One region of the Delftia sp. DLF01 genome, then DNA from elsewhere that is predicted to be linked to it. Evidence: riboswitches for the same ligand, from Rfam matches in the RefSeq annotation. Region 1 holds a riboswitch; the other holds the start of a gene.
The links. A riboswitch is a leader RNA that binds a small molecule or an ion and turns the genes downstream of it on or off. The one in region 1 is predicted to bind S-adenosylhomocysteine.
Positions count from the first base shown of each region.

Region 1 (3,406 bases):
CATGTTGATGACCTCGAAGTTGTTGCACTGCAAAACCACGGTGACGATGTTCTTGCCGATGTCGTGCACGTCGCCCTTGACGGTGGCGATGACGATCTTGCCCTTGCTGGACACGTCCAGGCCCGCCGCTTCCTGCTGGCGCTTTTCCTCTTCGATGTAGGGCACGAGGTGGGCCACGGCCTGCTTCATCACGCGCGCCGACTTGACCACCTGGGGCAGGAACATCTTGCCGGCGCCGAACAGGTCGCCCACGATGTTCATGCCGTCCATGAGCGGGCCTTCGATCACGTGCAGCGGGCGGCCGCCGCCCTGCACCACGATCTGCTGGTAGGCCTCTTCGGTGTCGGCGACGATGAAGTCGGTGATGCCGTGCACCAGGGCGTGCGACAGGCGCTCGCCCACGGTCTTCGGGTTCTCGGGCGTGCCGCGCCATTCGAGCTTCTTGCTGTCGTCCTTGGCGGCGCCCTTGGCGGCGTCGGCAATCTCCAGCAGGCGCTCGGCGGCGTCAGGGCGGCGGTTGAGCACCACGTCTTCCACGCGCTCGCGCAGCTGGGGCTCCAGGTCGTCATAGACGCCGACCATGCCGGCGTTGACGATACCCATGTCCATGCCCGCCGAGATGGCGTGGTACAGGAAGACGGTGTGGATGGCCTCGCGCACGGGGTCGTTGCCGCGGAAGCTGAAGCTCACGTTGGAGACACCGCCCGAGACCTTGGCGCCGGGCAGATTCTTCTTGATCCAGCGCACGGCCTCGATGAAGTCCACGGCGTAGTTGTCGTGTTCCTCGATGCCGGTGGCCACGGCGAAGATGTTGGGGTCGAAGACGATGTCCTCGGGCGGGAAGCCCACCTCGTCCACCAGGATGCGGTAGGCGCGCTCGCAGATCTCGATCTTGCGCTGGTAGGTGTCGGCCTGGCCCTTCTCGTCGAAGGCCATGACCACGGCGGCCGCGCCGTAGCGCCTGATCAGCCGGGCCTGGCGCTTGAATTCATCCAGGCCTTCCTTCATGGAGATGGAGTTGACGATGCCCTTGCCCTGCAGGCAGCGCAGTCCGGCCTCGATGACCTCCCACTTGGAGCTGTCCACCATGACCGGCACCTTGGCGATGTCGGGCTCGGAGGCGATGAGGTTCAGGAAGCGCACCATGGCGGCCTTGCTGTCGAGCATGGCCTCGTCCATGTTCACGTCGATCACCTGGGCGCCGTTTTCCACCTGCTGGCGTGCCACGGACAGCGCTTCCTCGTACTGCTCGTTGAGGATCATGCGCGCAAAGGCCTTGGAGCCTGTGACGTTGGTGCGCTCGCCCACGTTGACGAACAGCGTGCCCTCGCCGATGGAGACAGGCTCCAGGCCCGACAGACGCATGGGAGGGGGAGTGAAAGAGGACGACATCAAGCTCACCTGCAAAAACGGCATGGCAACAGGTGAGCGTCGTTGGCACCGTGGGCGCGGTCCGGCCGGGAACCTGCACCTGGCCCAAGCCTGACGCGGCACGCGATCCGGTGTACGGATGGGCGGGTGCCGCGCTGCAACGCTCCTCGGGCCAAAGCCCGGGATTCTACGGCGGCTGGCGGCGGCCTGCAGTGCGGGTTTTACGCCCGCATTCGGGGCAGGCCTGCACAAAGCCATGCGGCACTGCACCAAAGCGCGGCAGCGCGGGCCGCCGGCGGCGCCTTCGGGGCGAATTGTCGATACCCCATCGCCCCGGATTCCTTGCAGTGCCTGAGGACAACGCTCCTTTTTTTGCATCTGGCACGCAATTCGCTATCTGCTGGGTACGTGGTCTGACCAGTCAGGCCAAAACCCTCCACCCGCGCCAGCCCATGCAAAGCATTCCGATCTCGATGGCCCAGACGCTGCAGCAGCACATCCTGAGCGGCCACTACCCCGGCGGCAGCCAGCTGCCGCCGCAGCGCGAGCTGGCCCGGCAGCTGGGCATCAGCCGCGCTTCGCTGCGCGAGGCGCTGTCCATGCTGGAGGCCCTGGGCCTGGTCGAGATCCAGCCGGGCAAGGGCGTGCGCATCAACGGCCCGCACAGCGGCCGTGCACGCATGCACCGCGCCTATGCCACCCCGGCGCTGGGCACGCTGTCGCCGCGCCAGCTGATCGAGCTGCGCCTGGTGCTGGAGCCTGGCTGGGCCGCGCTGGCGGCCGTGCGCGCCGACGACAGCGGCCTGCGCCAGCTGCAATGGACCCAGTCCCAGCTGGCCCACGCACTGGCCCGCAGCGACCTGCTGGCCGCCGCCGACGCCGATCTGCAGTTCCACCTGCTGCTGGCCCAGTTGTCGGGCAACCCAGGCCTGGTGGCCATGGCGCGCCAGCTGGAGCTGGCCATCAGCCACAGCCTGCGCCTGCCGTTTGCCTGGAGCGGCGCCGACGACCAGCCCGTGCGCGAGCACGACGCCATCGTGCAGGCCGTCTGCGCGGGCGATGCGCCGGGTGCCGCGGGCGCCATGCGCGCCCACCTGCTGTCGGCCGCCAGGCGCAGCGGCATCGATCTCGACACACCGGACGACGCGGCGGCGCCCGACGCGACGGCGCCCGACGCAACGGCGCCCGATACATCTGCGCCCGACCCTGACCCGCTTTCCTTTCGCCTCACCCCACCTTCCGAAGGAGCTTTCGCATGACTTCCCCCCTGACACCCCGCCGCGCATTCATCCGCACCGCCCTGGCGGCCGCCACCCTGGCCGCTGCCGGCCTGGGCGGCGCAGCCCATGCCGACATGCTGGCCAACATCCAGAAGGCCGGCGTGCTGCGCGTGGCGATTCCGCAGGACTTCCCGCCCTTCGGCTCGCTGGGCACCGACCTGAAGCTGCAGGGCTATGACATCGACATGGCCGCCCTGGTCGCCCAGGAGCTGGGCGTGAAGGTGGAGCTGGTGCCCGTGACCAGCACCAACCGCATCCCCTTCCTGACCACGGGCAAGGCCGACATCGTCATCTCCAGCCTGGGCAAGAACGCCGAGCGCGCCAAGGTGATCGACTTCACCCAGGCCTATGCGCCCTTCCCCAAGAGCGTCTACGGCCCCAAGGACGTGAGCATCAAGGCCCCTGCCGACCTGGCCGGCAAGACCGTGGGCGTGACGCGCGGCTCCACCGAGGACCTGGCCCTCACGCAGGTGGCGCCGGCCTCGGCCACCATCAAGCGCTACGAGGACAACAACGCCACCGCGCAAAGCTATCTGACGGGCCAGGTGCAGCTGGTGACGCTGGGCAACATCGTGGCCAACGCCGTCAACGAGCGCACCAGGCTGCGCCAGCTGGACGTGAAGTTCGCGGTCGAGGACACGCCCTGCTACATCGGCGTGGCCAAGGGCGAGCCGGCGCTGCTGCAGAAGGTGGACGCCATCATCACCAAGCTCAAGGCCGACGGCCGCCTGACCGGCCTGTCCCAGCGCTGGATG
Region 1 covers NZ_JACVAZ010000005.1:376,389-379,794, reverse strand. Annotated here, with positions in the region: gene metH (methionine synthase) at 1-1,392, opposite strand, end outside; S-adenosyl-L-homocysteine riboswitch at 1,420-1,546, opposite strand; gene IB269_RS25410 (FadR/GntR family transcriptional regulator) at 1,824-2,630, shown strand; gene IB269_RS25405 (transporter substrate-binding domain-containing protein) at 2,627-3,406, shown strand, end outside.

Region 2 (3,406 bases), on a different contig from region 1:
TGTGAGCACCGACGTGCCCGCCAGCCTGCCGCTGCTGCAGCTCGATGCCCTGCTCATGGAGCGCGTGCTGGTCAACCTGCTGGACAACGCCGCCAAGTACACGCCGGCCGGCACGCCGCTGGCCATCAGTGCGCGTGTGCAGGATGGCGAACTGCTGCTGTCCGTGCGCGATGGCGGGCCAGGCCTGCCATCGCATCTGCCGGTGGAGACGCTGTTCGAGCCCTTCACGCGCGGCACGGCCGAGTCCACCGTCTCGGGCATCGGCCTGGGACTGGCGCTGGTGCGCAGCATTGTCGAGGCGCATGGCGGGCGCATCGAGGCTGCCCCCGCGCGGCCCGGCCCGGGCACTATCTTCACGCTGCGCTTTCCCGTGCCCGAGCAGCCTGCGCTGGATTAGAGTCCCGCCATGCACGAAAGCCCCCCATGAGCACGCCCGCCAACCGCATCCTGATGATCGAGGACGATCCCGGCATCCGCCGCTTCGTGCGCCTGGTGCTGGAAGACGAAGGCTGGCAGGTCTTCGAGGCCGACAGCGCGCGCCGTGGCCTGATCGAGGCCGCCAGCCGCCAGCCCGACCTGGTCATCCTCGACCTGGGCCTGCCGGACGCCGATGGCAAGCAGGTCCTGACCGAGCTGCGCGGGTGGTCCTCCGTGCCCGTGCTCGTGCTCTCCGCGCGCGAGCGTGAGGACGAGAAGGTGGCCGCATTGGATGCCGGCGCCGACGACTACCTGGTCAAGCCCTTCGGCGTGCCCGAGCTGCTGGCCCGGCTGCGCGTGATGCTGCGCCGCCGCCAGCAGCTGGGCGCCGCTGGTGGGGCGGGCGGCACCGCCGCGTCCAGCAAGGTGCACTTCGGCCCGGTGCAGGTGGACCTGGCCACGCATGAGGTGCGGCGCGCGGGGCAGCCGGTGCACCTCACGCCCATCGAATTCCGCCTGCTGGCGGCCCTGATTGCCGCGCAGGGCCGTGTGATGACCCACCGCCAGCTGCTGCTGCAGGTCTGGGGCCCCGAGTACCTGAGCCGCGCCCACTACCTGCGCGTGCACATGGCCAATCTGCGCCAGAAGATCGAGGACGAGCCGGCCCAGCCGCGCCACCTGGTGACCGAGCTGCAGGTGGGCTACCGGCTTGTGGGGCTGGGCGGTGAGGCATCCCCGGGATCGGTATAATCGGCGCCTCTCCGAGGAGCGTTGCAGCGGCCCCCACACATCAGGCGTGGTCGCGAGGCTCGGAGTCATACCTGCAACGACGCTCGCCCACGCTTTCTGTGCGGTGAGCTTTTTTTCGTCTCCCGCAGAACGTGGTTTTTCATTCATCTTTTGGAGAAAACCATGAACGCTGCTGTTCGTCCCGTTTCCGCCGACACGGCCATCGCTGACATTTCCCTCGCTGCCTGGGGCCGCAAGGAAATCCTGATCGCCGAAACCGAAATGCCCGGCCTGATGGCCACGCGCGAGGAATTCGCCGCTGCCCAGCCCCTCAAGGGCGCGCGCATCACCGGCTCGCTGCACATGACCATCCAGACGGCCGTGCTGATCGAGACGCTCAAGGCCCTGGGCGCCGAAGTGCGCTGGGCGTCGTGCAACATCTTCTCGACGCAGGACCACGCTGCTGCCGCCATCGCGGAAACCGGCACGCCCGTGTTCGCCATCAAGGGCGAATCGCTGGCCGACTACTGGGACTACACCCACCGCATCTTTGAATTCGGCGCCGCCGGCACCGAAGGCGAAGGCCCCAACATGATCCTGGACGACGGGGGCGACGCCACCATGCTGCTGCACCTGGGCATGCGCGCCGAAAAGGACCTGTCCGTGCTGGACAACCCCGCCTCCGAAGAAGAGAAGATCGCCTTCGCCGCCATCCGCGCCAAGCTGGCCCAGGACCCCACCTGGTACACGCGCAAGAGCGCCCACATCATCGGCGTGACCGAAGAGACCACGACCGGCGTGCACCGCCTCAACGAGATGTCGGCCAAGGGCACGCTGAAGTTCCGCGCCATCAACGTCAATGACTCCGTCACCAAGAGCAAGTTCGACAACCTCTACGGCTGCCGTGAATCGCTGGTGGACGGCATCAAGCGCGCCACCGACGTGATGATCGCCGGCAAGGTTGCCGTGGTGGCCGGCTACGGCGACGTGGGCAAGGGCTGCGCCCAGGCGCTGCGCGCGCTGTCGGCCCAGGTCTGGGTCACCGAGATCGATCCCATCAACGCCCTGCAGGCGGCCATGGAAGGCTACAAGGTCGTGACCATGGAATGGGCAGCCGACAAGGCCGACATCTTCGTGACCACCACCGGCAACCGCGACATCATCCGCCACGAGCACATGGTGGCCATGAAGAACGAAGCCATCGTCTGCAACATCGGCCACTTCGACAACGAGATCGACGTCGCCTCCATCGAGCAGTACCAGTGGGAAGAGATCAAGCCCCAGGTGGACCACATCACCTTCCCTGACGGCAAGAAGATCATCCTGCTGGCCAAGGGCCGCCTGGTGAACCTGGGTTGCGCCACCGGCCACCCCAGCTTCGTGATGAGCGCCTCGTTCGCCAACCAGACCATCGCCCAGATCGAGCTGTTCACCAAGCCCGATGCCTACGAGGTCGGCAAGGTATACGTGCTGCCCAAGATCCTGGACGAGAAGGTTGCCCGCCTGCACCTGAAGAAGGTCGGCGCCATGCTGACCGAACTGACGGACGGCCAGGCCGCCTATATCGGCGTGAGCAAGCAGGGCCCCTACAAGCCCGAAACTTATCGCTATTAAGCACCCCCTGAGCGGCTTGCGCCGCTTCCCCCTCTCTACTTGCTTTGCAAGGGAGGGGGACGACACCCTCGCGGCGGGGCGGCCCTTGCTCGGTGTCCCTGAGTTGGGCCCTGCCAGTTGTGGGGTGCGGCGCCGCTTGGCGTCATTGGTTTAGAGATTTCCTGGGAACGACGCTATGCGCGCAGATGTATTTTTGGTGGAAGCCGGCCATGCGGCCACGCGCTCGCAGGCGCAGCGGCTGATTGCAGGCGGCGTGCAATGGCGCATGACGCCGCTGACGCCTTGGAAGAAGGTTGCCAAGAACGGCGACGAGATTCCTGCGGGTGCCGAGCTGCAGTTGCTGGACGGGGCCGAGGCCCGGTTCATCTCGCGCGGCGGGCTGAAGCTGGAAGGCGCGCTGGCGGCCACCAAGCTGTCGGTGCAGGGCCTGCGCTGCCTGGACGTGGGCCAGAGCACGGGCGGTTTCACCGACTGCCTGCTGCAGGCGGGCGCCGCCCAGGTCATCGGCGTGGACGTGGGCCACGGCCAGTTGCATGACCGGCTGCGCTCGGATGTGCGTGTGATCTGCGTCGAGGGCGTCAACGCCCGCGCGGTGACGGCTGAGGGCCTGCAGGAGTCCTGCGAGGAAGTGCTGTCCGAACGCTGG
Region 2 covers NZ_JACVAZ010000004.1:99,399-102,804, forward strand. Annotated here, with positions in the region: gene IB269_RS21490 (sensor histidine kinase) at 1-397, shown strand, start outside; gene IB269_RS21495 (response regulator) at 424-1,167, shown strand; S-adenosyl-L-homocysteine riboswitch at 1,175-1,259, shown strand; gene ahcY (adenosylhomocysteinase) at 1,330-2,760, shown strand; gene IB269_RS21505 (TlyA family RNA methyltransferase) at 2,936-3,406, shown strand, end outside.
Region 2: linked by a shared signal. The riboswitch ahead of ahcY (adenosylhomocysteinase) and the one ahead of metH (methionine synthase) in region 1 are both predicted to bind S-adenosylhomocysteine.